Regions from separate parts of the Bradyrhizobium prioriisuperbiae genome, predicted to be linked through region 1. Evidence: riboswitches for the same ligand, from Rfam matches in the RefSeq annotation. Region 1 holds a riboswitch; each other region holds the start of a gene.
What was found. A riboswitch is a leader RNA that binds a small molecule or an ion and turns the genes downstream of it on or off. The one in region 1 is predicted to bind cobalamin.
Positions count from the first base shown of each region.

Region 1 (3,819 bases):
TCGACGATGCGCCGGGCCACGCCGGGACGGCCCCGCTTCCTGAAATAAGCAACATGCCTGGCCGCGCGGACCTCCCGGTCGGCGCGCACACTCATCAAATCCGGATCGCCGGGCCCGAGACCACAGCAGATGATACGTCCCACAGCTATTCGCTCCAGCTCGCCAGGGCATTCACGGCGGCAACGGTGATCGCCGAGCCCCCAAGGCGGCCCTCCACCGTGAGGGCCGGCACCGGTGGGTTGGCCATCAAAGCCGCCTTGGACTCGGCTGCGCCGACAAAGCCGACCGGACAACCGATGATCGCCGCAGGTCTTGGAGAAGCGCGATCTTCCAGCATGTTGAGAAGGTGAAACAACGCCGTCGGCGCATTGCCGATGGCGACCACAGCCCCATCCAGATGCGGCCGCCACAGCTCCAGCGCGGCCGCGGAGCGGGTGTTACCCATGGATAACGCAAGCGCGGGAACAGCGGGATCACTGAGCGTACAGATGACGGCATTGCCGGCTGGCAGGCGCGACCGCGTGATTCCTTCCGACACCATGCGCGCATCGCACAGAACAGGCGCCCCCTTCTGCAGGGCCGCCCGCGCGATGCGCGCCATATCGACCGTGAATCGGATCTGCGCTTCGAGCCCCACCATGCCCGCAGCATGGATCATGCGCACAACGACCGGCTCCTCGTCCTGCGAAAAACGGGTGAGGTCCGCTTCCGCCCGGATCGTTGCGAAGGATTGGCGATAGATCGCGGCACCATCGGTCTCGTAGGTGTGTGGCATCAGTGCCCTCCCACAAGCGCAGAGGGGTTCGCGACCATGCCGGCACAGCTCAGTCCACGCAGGACGGGGATATCCCGCGTCGAGCCACCGCGGACGAGATCGAATCCGGAGCTGGTGGCAACCAGTGTAATCGCAGCCGGAGCGGATTGAGCGCACCCCTTCACACAACCGGACACGTGGAGCCGGGCATCGGCAGGAAGATGCGGGGCAAGCGCCGCCGCAAGTGTGCGCGTGTCGGCATGCGCATCCCGGCAGGCGGGCGCACCGCTGCAGGCGACAACGCGCAGCATCGGATTGTCAGGGTTTGTGATGAGACTTTTGTTTTCCGGCATCTCGCGCAGCCCCTCCGCAAGGATCATGCGCCAAGGCGTCAGCCGCAGACCTTGTGCGTGCCCGGCAAGATCACCGAGGAGGTCGCAAGTGAGCTGCCCAAACGCCACGCCGACCATCGCGCCATACGCAGAGAGTCCGGGCTGCGGCACCTCCAGCACGCGAGCGGGCCTGGCATGGCCATGAAGAGCTTCAGGGAGTGTTGCACCAGCCGCGATATGCGCAGCCATCCGCCCTCGCCCGTCCCGGGCACCGCCCGAATCAACGAACCAGTCAGCCAGCGCGAGCGCAACCTTCACGGCCTCTGCGCGCGTGACGGGACGACCCGTCTGCAGGCCATCGGCGCGGACCAGGAGCCCACCCGCAATGTCGCGCTCGAAACGGATGTCGGCAGATGCGCCGGCCAGCACGCAGGTCGCCGCGCAATCGATGGCAAATCCAAACTTGGCCGGCAGGCTGAGCGACCCCAGCGCAAGTTCCTGCTCAAGCTCCGTGGCCAGAGACCAGGTCTCATCGCCAGAGTCCCAGAACGGCGTCACCAGGATGTTGCGCCGCGTCTCCGATTCCGGATCCGGGTCGATCAGGCGCAAACGAGAGAGCTCCTCGATCAGAGACCCGTAGCCTTCATCGCTGACGCCCCTGATCTGAAGGTTAGCCCTGGCAGTCAGATCAATCAGGCCATTGCCATATCGTTTTGCGAGTGCCGCAAGTCCAGCCGCCTGCTGTGCATCGATCCGCCCACCGTGCGGCCGGACGCGAACCACGAGTCCATCGCCCGATCGCATCGGCCGCAAGGCGCCGGGGCACCAGCCCTTGATCGCAACGGCACTCACGCAACCTCACTCAACATGGCTGTAACCGACTTGGACCGCATCCTCCGGACGCAGACGCGCACGCGCCGTGGTCTTGATGTCTCTTGGTCTACCACCGGCGCGGCATGGCGCACAGACGGGGAGTGTAACGGTCATCGCCCTTCTCGCAGTTTGGCGGAGACAATGAGGCAGACGAACCGTGATTGAGGGTCGGTCCCCCGTTGCGGAACCACCCCGCCCGCCGGTTTCAATTCCTGTGCTGGCAGGTCTCCCGGCTTGCAGAGTGGGATTTTGCCCTTGATGCCCGCCTTTCCAACCCAACACGGATCAGTGGCTTTGGCATCTCTCCGGTCACGGTCGCGGGGGCGGCTGCGATTCGGGCCAAATTCGAGGCCCTGTCGCATTCCCTCTTCGCCTGTCGCAGGACAGGAACCAGCGTGAACACCATCAGCAGCGGCCGGACAACTTGTCAAGCGAGGGGCTCGTTGCTTCAGGAGGCTTTCGACCAGCTTCATGTCTTCGTCTCGACGCATGGTCCATGAGCCAGGCGTGAAACCGTCGGGAGAACCAGGGAAGATGGCGGACAATTTCGACTCTGCACGGCCAGGCAATTCGCGCCCTCACACAAGCCGCCCGACGCGGCTTGTTAATTCGCGCGCATCAACAATGCGGATATTCCCGATCGACGAATGGGCGATATCACCCTAACTGCCGGTGGCGAACCGGGAGATCGGACATCACGCTGCGATCTCCCCTTGCGAGATCAGATGTCGGAAATTCAGCCATTCAAGTGGCGCGACAAACGAACGAATATGAATCGACGCCGTCGAAAATCCGTGGCTATCGGGTGGCTATTGCAGCGGGAGAGGTCTGCGCCAGCAAAACCTACCGCACATCTAATAATTGATTTTATTGAAGAAACTAGTGCCGGCTGAGGGGATTGAACCCCCGACCTTCGGTTTACAAAACCGCTGCTCTACCGCTGAGCTAAGCCGGCGCCGCCGAACAGCTAGCAGCGTCTCCCGCGAGGGACAAGACCCAGCTGCGGGTGGAGACAACACCCGAAAATCGCCCGGATTGAGAGGCCGCTCCACAAAGTTTATTGATTTTGCATCGAAAACCACAACCGGTTTGGGAAACATCGCGCCCCACGCACATCCAAACGTGGCAAACCTCAGGCTCCCCGCCCCGGAGCCCAAAAAAGGAGCTGCCGTGTTCAAGGTCAAACCGATCCAGCGCCTAGCGCTCGCCGTCGTCCTGTTGACGTTTGCGAGTGTCCTTTCGGCTCACGCCGCAGGCACGCCGGAGCAGCGCCGCGCCTGCCGTGCCGATGCCTTCCGGTTGTGCCGCGACGCCATTCCAAATGTCAGCCGGGTCACCGCTTGCATGGAAAAGAATATCAAGAGGCTCAGCCCGCTATGCCGCGCGCAGTTCAGATAGGCATCAGGACGCTTTGGAACGGGCTTCGCGGCCGTGGTTGCCGGAGAATTATTGCCGGCGAGAACTAGCCGACAAATGCAAGAAGCAGCACCGCGTTCACCGAAATTGCGGTGACCAATGCTACCACGAGCGTCGCCTGCAGCGCCGCCCCGTCGCATGTCGATCTGAGAATCGCATATGACATGCGATAATCTGACTCCGGAGCCGGCAAAGAGTCCCGCGATTTATTTGTCGGTACGCCTCTTGCCGAAACGCCGCAACCGAGTCCGTCTGCCGATTCTTGCTGGCGTGCATGAGCCTCAAATGCCGACTTGAATGACGGGCCTTAAATACCGGGCCTTAAAATACGAAGGCTCCGGAAACCCGGAGCCTGTTTTCGTCCTAAACTTTATCACGCGCTCAGGCGGCCGGAACGCGTCCTTCTTCCACGGCCTCCGAGATCAGATCGCCGGCATCGGTGAC
Region 1 covers NZ_CP135921.1:5,737,043-5,740,861, reverse strand. Annotated here, with positions in the region: gene RS897_RS27170 (precorrin-2 C(20)-methyltransferase) at 1-143, opposite strand, end outside; gene RS897_RS27165 (precorrin-8X methylmutase) at 146-775, opposite strand; gene cobG (precorrin-3B synthase) at 775-1,938, opposite strand; cobalamin riboswitch at 2,162-2,369, opposite strand; tRNA gene RS897_RS27155 (tRNA-Thr) at 2,843-2,914, opposite strand; gene RS897_RS27150 (hypothetical protein) at 3,757-3,819, opposite strand, start outside.

Region 2 (3,819 bases), 3.1 Mb from region 1:
CGAGTTCGGTGCAATCGGCGTCGTCCGCCTTCACGCGCTCGGCCGCCAACCGCGCGGCAAGGCCATCGATGGCGCCGCGCACTTCATAAAGCTGGCGGATGCGGACGGGATCGAGTCGGGTGACTTCAAAGCCCTTGCGGCCGCTTTCAGCCACCAGCCCCTGGCGATGCAGCAGATGCAGCGCGTGGCTGACCGGCTGACGCGACACCCCGAGTTGCTCGGCGAGTTCGCTCTGCCGGATGCGCCGGCCCGGCGGCAGGGTGTGGTCGGAAATCCCTTCGAGAATCCGGGCGTAGACCTGTTCGATCAGGTTCGGGGCTTGATCCAGCGGAAACATGGGCCACCATTTTTGAATTCGGAATTCCGAACTCAGAATTCGAATGATATGCCTCACTTTATATATATGTCAAGATCGCGGCTTGTCCCGCCGGCAACCTGGATCACCCCCTTGCCGGGTCTGGTTCCGATGTCCCGGCGCGATGTCGGTGACTTGATCTGGCGACCGCCCTGTCGCAGAGGTCGATGACGATCTCCGGCGATTTCACTCTGGCGTGCGAATGGCGACCTGGCGCGACGATATCGATGCCCTGATGTTTGAGACCGACGGCCAGCATGGCTTCTGCATGGTGCATCGGCATGCCTTCCGCACCCTGCTGCGGTCGCTCCCCGCACCGAACGACTGCCTGGCTTATTTCAGGACTCATGAGCCCGCGTTTCAGGCCGCGGCCTCCGCCAAGATCAGCCGCAAGAACCTGGCCGAAGGCGTCAACTTCCATCTCACCAGCCGCGATGTGGCACGTGCCCTGAAAAAATAATCGTCGCGAGCACGCCCGGCATCGATTAGAACGGTGCCGTGAATTGAGGAGCCCGACATGCAGCAATCCCAGACCGCTCACCTGCCCGTTGCCACCAAGGACGCCAGCGTGGTGCTGCAGGCCGTGATGGCGATGGCGCTCGGCCTGTTCGTGATCGGCATGGTGGGCTTTTCCCACATCGACGTGGTGCACAACGCGGCCCATGACGTCCGGCATTCCAACGCCTTCCCCTGCCACTAAGTCAGTCACGTGATTTTTCGTTCAATCGTCTTTTCGGCCATGGTCGCCGGGTTCATTGTCGGCGCGCTGATCACGGTGGTGCAGCAGTTCGGCACCGTGCCGCTGATCCTGAGGGGCGAAACCTACGAGAAGACCGCGGAAAAGCCGGCGGCCTCCGCCAACAAACCAGCCGTCACTGTCGGACATGCCGACCACGACCATGCCGGCCACGACCATACTGAGGCGTGGGAGCCGCGCAACGGCTGGGAGCGCAACTCCTATACCGCCGCGGCCAACATCCTGACCGCGATCGGTTTCGCGCTGCTTTTGGCGGGAGTTTTCGCACTGCGCGGCCTTGTCGTGACATGGCATGAAGGTTTGCTGTGGGGGCTCAGCGGCTTTGCCGTGTTCACGATCGCGCCCGGTCTTGGCCTGCCGCCCGAACTTCCGGGCATGCCGGTGGCTCCGCTGTTGGCGCGCCAGATCTGGTGGGTCGGGACGGCGGCGGCAACGGCCGGCGGACTGGGCCTGCTGTTTCTCCGGCGCGCGCCGTGGGCCGCAGTGCTCGGCATCGCGCTCCTGATCCTACCGCATGCGATCGGCGCGCCACAGGTTGAGAATGCCCACAGCATCGTGCCGGAAACCCTGTCGCATCGCTTCGTCGTTGCCGCCACGGTCACCAGCCTGCTGTTCTGGAGCCTGCTCGGCAGCGTAACCAGCGTGGCCTATCGATACTTTTCAGCACCGGCGTCTGTCACAATTCCCGCGGCATAACGAACCCGCACGACCGAACCGTGTATGACACTTTCAGCGTGTTGACGCTCGGGTAGTGACCACCTATCGTCATTTTGACGGTTCCCTTCGGGGATCAAATGGGAATGCGGTGCGGGCCTGACCTGATATCGGGCCTCATGCCGCAGCTGTCCCCGCAACTGTAAACGGCGAGCCATCGTCACATGCCACTGGGCCGCAAAAGCTCGGGAAGGCGACGAAAGCGAATGACCCGTGAGCCAGGAGACCTGCCGTCAGTCGTGGTCACACGCGAGCACATCGGGCGGGGGCGTCCTGGTGGGAGCCGAACCGTTGCCGGAAAGGTGACGGGGAGACTGCGTTCGCGGTGACGTGCCACGTAACCGCGAGTTGCCTGATGATCCCGCGTTCCTATGCCGCGCTGAGACGAAGCGCCGGCCTGCTGTGCTCCCTCACCTTATCTTCCATGCTGATGCCATCAGACGGCCGGAGTCAGACCGCCACGCGGCCCGGCTCGCTCGACCCGATCGAGATCTCTCCGGCACCCGCCGCCCGCAACAAGCCGGCGCGGGCCAGCAACACACGCGGGCGTGCCGCTGCCGTCGCTTCGCGGCAGGCGGCCCGTTCAGCCGGCGGCACCTCTCCCCCCACGACGTCACTACAAGCAGCCGCGGCCAAGCCGGCGCTCGACCTGACGCAACGCACCGCGACTGGCAGCCGGCTCAACCTGACGCCACTGCAAACGCCGGCCAGCGTCGAGAGTATCAGCGCGCAGACCATCAGCGAGCGAGGCCAGCACAACGTACTCGACGCGGTGACCCAGAACGCCACCGGCATTACTGCGACTCCGCAGCCGGGTAACGGCGGTATCTCCTTCACTTCTCGCGGCTTCTCGGGCGCCAACTCGGTGATGACGCTTTATGACGGCACCCGTTTCTATCCGGGGGCCGGCACCATCACCTTCCCATACGACACCTGGTCGGCAGAACGCATCGACGTGCTGCGCGGCCCGGCGTCGGTGCTGTATGGCCAGGGCGCGATCGGCGGCGTCATCAACGTGGTCCCGAAGAAGCCGCTCGATGTCCAGCGCAACGAAGCCGAGCTGTCGCTGGACACCAATCTGACGCGGCGACTGTCGGTGGACAGCGGCGGCCCGATCAGCCCCAACGTCAGCTATCGCCTGGCCGCCACCGGCAATATGTCCGACGGCTGGGTCGACCGCGACAAGACCTCGAACCTCGCGATCTCCGCCGCGGTGCGGCTGCAGGCGGCGGACAACCTCGCCTTCACCTTCTCCAACGACTACGCCGACCGCAGGCCGTCGCGCTATTTCGGTGCGCCGCTGATCAACGGCACGTTGGACGACTCACTACGGTTCAAGAACTACAATGCACTCGACAGCCGCATCCGCTATCAGGACAACTGGACCCAGTTCAAGACCGAGTGGGATGTCAACGACAGCGTCACGGTGCGCAACACGATGTACACCCTGACCACCCGCCGGCACTGGCGCGATATCGAATCTTATTCATTCAATCCAGCCACCGGGAAGATCGATCGCAGTGACTATATCGAGATCCTGCACGATCAGACCCAGGTCGGCAACCGAATGGATGCCACCATCCGCGGCCACCTGTTCGGCTTCAAGAACGAAACCGTGGTCGGCTTCGACGTCAACCGGATTGCCTTCACTCACACCAACAACTCGCCCTATGCCGGTGCGTCGTCGGTCGATCTCTATAGTTTCAATCCAGGATCATTCTTCGACACCACCAGCCCAACCGCTCTCGGCTTCCGTTCCGTCACTAACCAGTATTCGGTGTTCGCAGAGGACCGGCTGACGCTGTCCGATCAGCTCACGGTGATCAGCGGGGTGAACTTCGATCAGCCAACCATCAACCGCACCGACTACCGCAATCCGGCAAACAGCTTCGAGACCGCGCTGTCGGGCACGAGCTGGCGGACCGGCGTGGTCTACACCCCGATCAAGGATCTCGCGTTCTACGGCCAATACACCGTCGGCACCGATCCGGTC
Region 2 covers NZ_CP135921.1:8,816,423-8,820,241, forward strand. Annotated here, with positions in the region: gene RS897_RS40930 (GntR family transcriptional regulator) at 1-337, opposite strand, end outside; gene RS897_RS40935 (hypothetical protein) at 558-815, shown strand; gene RS897_RS40940 (CbtB domain-containing protein) at 873-1,055, shown strand; gene RS897_RS40945 (CbtA family protein) at 1,065-1,808, shown strand; cobalamin riboswitch at 1,870-2,075, shown strand; gene RS897_RS40950 (TonB-dependent receptor) at 2,182-3,819, shown strand, end outside.
Region 2: it holds a riboswitch for cobalamin, as region 1 does, so the genes downstream of both, RS897_RS40950 (TonB-dependent receptor) here and cobG (precorrin-3B synthase) in region 1, are expected to answer to the same signal.

Region 3 (3,819 bases), 2.8 Mb from region 1:
CGGCGTGAAACCCATCAGGCGGAACAGGGCATGAAGCTGCACGGGATCCGGATGGGCATATTCGACGAACTCGAAGCCGTCGGTGCCCATCGGATTGTGCTCTGAAATGACGGCGGGGGGCGCATCGTGCGGAAACGGACCCATGGAAATTCTCCCTGATTGCTTCCTGCATCATCCCTGATTTTTGGCGCAATGTTCATGCATAATGAGGTGGGTTTCCCAAAAATACGCACGATTCGTGCGCTAAGTCTGGATTTCATGCATGAGTTTGACATCCGCAACCGCGGTCGATGCTTTCGATCTGAAGATCCTTGCCGCCCTGCAGGAGGACGGCCGCCTGACCAACCAGGAGCTTGCCGATATCGCCGGACTGTCGGCCTCGCAATGCTCCCGCCGCCGCACCCGGCTGGAGGAGGACAAGATCATCCAGGGCTACCATGCCGATCTCTCCAGCGAGGCGCTGGGCTTCAACGTCATCGCGGTGGTGCACATCACGCTGGCGACCCACTCGCCCAACAATGCCAAACGTTTTCGCGACTTGGTGCGACGGGTGGACGCCATCCAAGAGGCCTATGCGCTCACCGGTGACGCCGACTATCTGCTGAAGATCGCGCTGCGCGATCTCAAGAGCCTGTCCGACATCGTCAACAACGTGCTGATGCCCCACGAAAGCGTGGCGCATGTGCGCTCGTCGATCGTGCTCGATTGCCTGAAGACGACGCGGAAGTTGCCGTTGAAGGACTAACGCCGTCTTCCGCGAAACGCGTTAACGTTTGCCCGCCGCGAGTCCATCGTCTCGCACCGCGGGCTCGCTTGATCTTGTGCCGCGAAAACGGTTCATCGCTAGATCAAGCATACGTAGAATCGAGCCCACAGTGATTCGGCCGATTCGAGCTCCCTTCGTTCCGGTGCCGTTCTCTCTATTAATGGCGTGACGTTCGCCCGTTGCGTTCTGGCACAAGCCTTCTGGTCATCGGCGACGCGAGGACCGCGCAACACACGCCCGGTCACCGTTGCGATCTCTTCCCTTGAGCCCGCACCTCGTAGGCAAGTCCAATTAACGTTTTGCAGCCGCAAACACGCTCATTCCAATCTTCGTCGAAACGCATCTTGTGTCTGGCACGCTGTTCGCTCGCTAGATCGAGCACGCTATATGGTCACCAAAAGCGATTCGGCCGATTCGGGCCCGCTTCGTTCCAGGACCGTTCTCTATGTTAATGGCGCGACGATCACGCGTTGCGTTCCGGGACAGGCCTATGGCATCGGCTATGCGATCACTGCACCACGTGTCCGGTCGCAGCAGCGATCTTCCGTTGAGCCCGCACCTCGCAAGCCAGCACAATTAACGTTTGCGGGCCCAAGCACGCCCATCCCAGTATTGTCGAGGCGCCATCTTGTGTCTGATACATGCTCACTCGCTAGATCGAGCATGCGACATCGTCGTAACCGGCGATTCGGCCGATTCGGGCTGCTTTCGTTCCGATGCCGTTCCAGAAGTTAACTGCGCGTCCGCGACCGTTGCGTTCTGAGACAAACGCGCAACACTCTGTCGCCACGACTACTCCTTCCCGCTGCCGCTATTGACGCCAAAGCCGGCCAAATCCTAACGTTGCGTTGACGGTTCCCAATCGGGATCAAAAGGGAATGCGGTGAGGAGTTTTCCGATGCCGCAGCTGCCCCCGCAACTGTAAGCGACGAGCCTTCTATCTTCAGCCACTGGGATACTCGTCCCGGGAAGGCGATAGCAGGCGTTGACCCGCGAGCCAGGAGACCTGCCGTCAGAAGTGGTCACACGCGACGATGTCGGTCGGGGAGTACAGACATTTGGCTTTATGAGGGGAGTCCCCCCCGAGTGCGGCCCTTCGGTTGCTGTGACGTGCCACTGACGTCAACCGAGGTTGCGTATCATGTTCACCGTACTTCATTCTCGTTGGCGCCAATTGCTGGCGTCGAGCTGCCTTGTCGCGCCAATCGTTTTGAATGGACCGGTCGCGCAGGCGCAGCAGATCCAGGAGTTGGCGCCCATCACCGTGACCGCGAGCCGGCTGTCGAACGGCATTGTCGGGGCATCAACATCCGTAATCACGGCCGACGATATCGCCCGCTCACCCGCTCAATCCGTGCCGGACATCATCGCGCAGGTGCCCGGCGTGCAGGTCCAGACCTTGTATGGAGGCGCCAACGGCGTCGGCACCTCCATTGACCTGCGGGGATTTGGTGCTGTCGCCACCGCCAACACCCTCGTGCTGATCAATGGCCGCCGCGTGAATGACCTCGATCAGGCCGGCGTCGACCTGTCGACCATTCCGCGCGACTCTATCGAGCGGATCGAAATCACCCGCGGCAACAGCGGCGCGGTGCTCTACGGCGACAACGCGGTCGGTGGCGTCATCAACATCGTTACCAAGGTCAAGGCCGGTCCGCCTGTTGCGATGCGGATCGAAGGCGGCACGGGCTCCTTCAACCAGCGTATCGGCTCGCTGTCCGCCGCTGTCACCCAAGGCCCATGGTCGTCATCGGTGTACGGGAGCATGTTCACATCTGACGGCTACCGGGCGAACAACGCCAGCAATCAGGTCAACGGCATCGGAGACGTCCGCTATGCCACACCGGATTTCACCACCTTCCTGACACTGTCCGGCGACAAGCAGCATTTAGGATTCCCCGGGCCGAGAACGGTCGATCCATCCATCGGACTTAATCAGCTTCTCACCAACCGCAGGGGTACAAATACGCCGTTCGACTATGGCGACAAGCAGGGTGCCAACGCCACGACAGGCTTCACCAAGACACTTTGGGACGGCGGCGAGTTGATCGTCGACGGCGGGGTTCGCAACAAGCAACAGCAGGCCGGCTTTTTCGGCAATGTTCCGCTGCAAAGCTTCAACTTCAGTTACGTCGATTCCACACTCACCACATGGTCGATCACGCCCCGGCTGAGCATCAAGAATCCAATTTTCGGATTACCCTCGAATATCCTCACCGGCATCGATTATTACGACGCGACCTACCACTCCGACCGGCCCGCGTTCAAGGGCGCTCCACCCGTTCACGTCTATGACCTGTCGCAACAGACCCTCGCCGCCTACTGGCAGCAAACGGTGGGAATTCTGTCGTCGACCGACATCTCCTACGGCGGCCGCGTTCAGCGCACCAGCGTCACGGCAAGAGACCGCCTCGATCCGGCCGCCCCGAACTACTTCGGCGAAACGCAGGCCGCGCCGCTCGATGACAGTGAAACCAATCACGCCCTGCATATCGGCCTGGAGCATCGCTTCAATGAAACCTTCTCGGTCTTCGGTCGCGCCGCCAGCGCATTCCGCACCCCCAATGTCGACGAACGCGTCGCGGCCGGGCCGCTGTTCGATGCGAATTTCAACGCCGCTCCTCGTGATTTCACGCTGAAAACCCAGACCTCGCATGACATCGAAGGCGGATTTCGCGTGAAGGCCGGCAGATTCGAAGCGCAGTCGAGCGTCTACACCATGGATCTGACCAACGAGATCCAGTTCGATCCAGTGAATTTTTTCAACCGCAACCTTGACCCGACGCGTCGGTACGGCAGCGAAACCATGGCGTCGCTTCGAGCGAGCGATAGCGTGCTGCTGCGCGGCGGCCTCGCTTACACCCGCGCAGTCTTCCGCGAGGGAGCGTATACAGGCAACGATGTGCCGCTGGTGTCGCGCTTTACCGCCAACGCCGGCGTCACCTGGAACGTCTGGGAGAAATATGTCGTGGTCGACGCGACGGTCCGCTATTGGAGCCGCCGCCGCATGGACAACGATCAAGCCAACACTCAATCGTTCATTCCAGCCAATG
Region 3 covers NZ_CP135921.1:2,973,140-2,976,958, reverse strand. Annotated here, with positions in the region: gene hppD (4-hydroxyphenylpyruvate dioxygenase) at 1-144, opposite strand, end outside; gene RS897_RS14010 (Lrp/AsnC family transcriptional regulator) at 263-745, shown strand; cobalamin riboswitch at 1,602-1,794, shown strand; gene RS897_RS14005 (TonB-dependent receptor) at 1,908-3,819, shown strand, end outside.
Region 3: it holds a riboswitch for cobalamin, as region 1 does, so the genes downstream of both, RS897_RS14005 (TonB-dependent receptor) here and cobG (precorrin-3B synthase) in region 1, are expected to answer to the same signal.

Region 4 (3,819 bases), 2.8 Mb from region 1:
TCATCCCACAAGTGCGCGGCGCACCGCATCGCTGTCAAATCCCTTCAGGCCGATCACGACCAGATGTTCGGCCTGTTTGACATCGGGCCGGGCGAACGAAATATCGACACGGCTGCCGACCGCCTGCACCACGGCCGGCGCGGATTTATCGGTGACCCGGGCATGGCCCTTGACCCGCAGCACGCCGTCGAGACCGAGCGCCTGGGTGACGCGCGCGCGCATGGTCTCCACGCTGTCGGTAGCGGACGGAATCACGACAATGCTGTCGAAATCGTCATGGTCGTGCTCTTCTTCCTCGCCATGATGTCCGGCGCGGCCCGCGAGATCGTCCTCGGCCGTGGCGTTCAATCCTACCAGGACATGCGGCGGCAGCGTGCCGCCCGAACGCACCAGCCGCACGCCCGGGCGAAGTGTCGCCGCAAGCCGCGTCTCGATATCGCCAAGCGCCGCCGGATCGACCAGATCACTCTTCGACAACACCACGAGATCGGCGCAGGCGAGCTGGTCCTCGAACACCTCCTCGATCGGGTCGTCATGATCAAGCGACGGATCCGCGGCGCGCTGATCGGCCAGCGCCGCTTCATCAAGCGTCACACGTCCCTCAGCCAGCGCCAGGGCATCGACCACGGTCACCACGCCGTCGACGGTGGCGCGGGTACGCACATCCGGCCAGGCAAACGCCTTCAGCAACGGCTGCGGCAGCGCGAGTCCGGAGGTTTCGATGACAATGGCGTCGAGCGGCCGATCGCGGGACAGCAATTTGTCCATGGTCGGAATGAAATCGTCCGCCACCGTGCAGCAGATGCAGCCATTGGTGAGCTCGACGATATCGCCGGGGGCGCAGGCCTTGGCCGCGCACTCTTCCACAAGGCCGCCATCGAAGCCGGCATCGCCGAACTCGTTGACAATCACGGCGATGCGGCGGCCGTCAGCCTGCGTCAACAGCGAGCGCAGCAGCGTGGTCTTGCCGGCGCCAAGGAAGCCGGTCAGCACGGTCACGGGAACACGGGTGGTCATGTGGCAGACATCTCCAGTATCAGGTCGTCGAGGACGATGAGCATTTGAGCCAGAGCGGCAATCCGGCGGCGACAAAAGCAACGTCGGGTACCGCCGCAGCAATGATTTGATTGAGCCGGCCCTGTGCATCGCGAAAGCTGCGGCCGAGCGGCGTTTCGGGAACGAGGCCAAGGCCGACTTCATTCGATACCAGCACGACCGGGCCGGGCGATACCGTCAGCCAGGTGGCAAGCCGCTGCGATTCCCGCGCGGCATCGCGGCCGGCATGCATCAGGTTGGAGAGCCACAGCGTTAGGCAATCCACCAGCACCACGCCATCGCGACCTTCCCGCGCCAGCGTTTCCACCAGATCGAGCGGCGCTTCAATGGTGCGCCAGCCCTCGCCACGTTGCGCGCGATGCCGTTCGATGCGCTCGCGCATCTCGTCATCGTCGGCGGTTGCGGTCGCGAGATAGATTTTCGACAGGCCGCTGTCCGTGATCAGCTTTTCCGCGAAAGACGATTTTCCCGAACGTGCGCCGCCGAGCACCAGCGTGGTCACCAAAGCCGTCATTTCGGCGGCTCGCCATTTTCGGGTGACCAGCCCGGCGGCGGGACGCGCGCCACCATGCCCTTGCGCAAAACTTCGGCGCGCGCGCGCCAGGGAACCAGCCCGTGGTTGGACACACGATAGGATTCGACGAAATCCGCCAGTGCCGGCACGCCGCGTTCGACATCCAGATCGCCGAACAGGAAAGTGTAGCCGTCGCTGCTGGTCACCGCGACCGTCACCGGCCGCTTGCATACGCTGAGACACTGCACAGCGCGCACGCGGGCCTGCCGATTGTCTCCGAATGTCTGCTTCAGCGCATCCAGCAGCGCCGGCCCTTCGGTCGCGGGCTCCTTGGAACCGGCGGCGCGGCAGGTGGTGCAGACGCTGACGACGACGTCATCACGCAGCACCGCGGGCTCATCGGGCGCGAAACAAACAGTGGTGCCTGGGTCCGGGTCGGGACGATCCATCACAAGCTCAAATTCAGGCCTTAAGGCCGCGAGCTTTGTCGGATCGCGCGATGGCGCAAGCCATCGGTCAACGCTCCCGTCAGGTGCACCCCGCCCCAACGCCGCCAAAGCACAGTTCGTGATGGCAGGTCTCCTGGCTGGCGGGTCGCTGCCTGATCGCCGCCTTCCCGGGACCTCCCAGTGGCTTCGGCACAGGCTCGTCGCTTACAGTTGCGGGGGCAGCGCCGGGTTTGAGACAGGCTCGCACCGGCTTCCCTTTTCACCTTCGTAGAGCGAATTCAGCAAAAGTGGACACCGGTTTTGCGCTCGAATTCGCTCTAATTATATTAGAGCGCGTTTTCTTCACGCGAACCGGTCCCCACTTCGCTTAAAAACGCGCTCGTGGAAGGACCATCGAGCGGGACGGTATCCGCCGGGGTGCCCGGGGTCAACCGCGCGCCGACGCATGACGGTTCACCGCGACAATGCGCCAGCCGGTGTCAAGCCGGTCGATTCGGGTCAACGACAACGGATCTATGACAAAGCGCAAGGCATTATCCGGAGTGATATCCAGCGCGATCGCCAGCGCGGCTCGCACCGTGCCGGAATGCACCACAAGAATCACATCTCCGTCGGGCAATTCCTGCAGGCCATTCCTGACCCGCGCGATCTGGTCGACAAAACTCTCACCGCCCGGCGGCCGGTTGCTCGCGGACGCATCCCAGAACGCCCGATAGGCATCGCCCATCTCCGCAGCGAGATCATCATGACGGCGGCCGGTCCAGGCACCGAAATCCTGCTCACGAAACGCTGGCGCGATCGTGGGGTCGAGGCCGAGTGCGATCGCGGTCTCCCGGGTGCGGCGTGCCGGACTGCAGAAGGCCGGCGCCAGCGGAAGCACGTTTCTCAGAGCCGCAAAGGCGGCTACGTCACTGGTATCCGCCGGTGCCTCCGGCGCATGGATCACGCCACGCGGTCCATCGACCGTCGCATGTCTGATCAGCCAGAACCGCGCGATGCTGCTCATCTCAGGACAACCGTGCGGCCAACAGCAGCAGGATCAGCGTTTCGCAGACCTGCTCCGTGCCGCCCAGCACATCACCGGTGTAACCGCCGACATGCCGGCGCGCCAGCCATCCCATGCCTGCTGCGGCAAGGATCGTCGCCACAATTGCCGCGAAGGCCGCGCTCCACGGCAGACAGATCAGCGTGATGACAAACCCGAACGCGGCAGCCGTGATCGCCGTAGCCTGATCGGGCGTTCCCGCCGTGACGCTGAGGCCATCGCTGCGCGCCGGCGGCAGCAGCACGGCCATCGCCGGCAGCGGGCTGCGCGCCAACGCATGAGTGGCGACGAGGCCAGGAATGACAAAGGCTGGTGGCAGCGCCGCGAGCGCGGCCAGCTTGGCGGCGAAACTGACCATCAGCGCCAGCGTCCCATAGGTGCCGATCCGGCTGTCGCGCATGATTTCGAGTTTCGCCGCGGTGTCGCGGCCACCGCCAAAACCATCCGCCGTATCGCCGAGGCCATCCTCATGCAGGGCTCCTGTCAGCAGCGCGCTGGCGCCGAGGGTCAGCGCTGCCGCAGCCAGCGCCGGCAGGCCGAGTCTGAGAAGGCCAAGCTGAACCAGACCCATGACCAGACCGATCCCCGCCGCAACCAACGGAAACACCCGCATCGCGCGCTGGAAGTTGACAACGCCATCCGAATGCGGAATGGGCAGCCGCGTCAGGAACATGATGGCGAGACGCAGATCATCGAGCCAGTCTTTCATGTTATGAGACATCGCCGATCTCGGGGCGATTTTCCAGCACCTTGCC
Region 4 covers NZ_CP135921.1:2,957,994-2,961,812, reverse strand. Annotated here, with positions in the region: gene cobW (cobalamin biosynthesis protein CobW) at 1-1,017, opposite strand; gene cobU (bifunctional adenosylcobinamide kinase/adenosylcobinamide-phosphate guanylyltransferase) at 1,037-1,570, opposite strand; gene RS897_RS13945 (DUF1636 domain-containing protein) at 1,567-2,019, opposite strand; cobalamin riboswitch at 2,126-2,306, opposite strand; gene RS897_RS13940 (histidine phosphatase family protein) at 2,447-3,025, opposite strand; gene cobS (adenosylcobinamide-GDP ribazoletransferase) at 3,027-3,785, opposite strand.
Region 4: it holds a riboswitch for cobalamin, as region 1 does, so the genes downstream of both, RS897_RS13945 (DUF1636 domain-containing protein) here and cobG (precorrin-3B synthase) in region 1, are expected to answer to the same signal.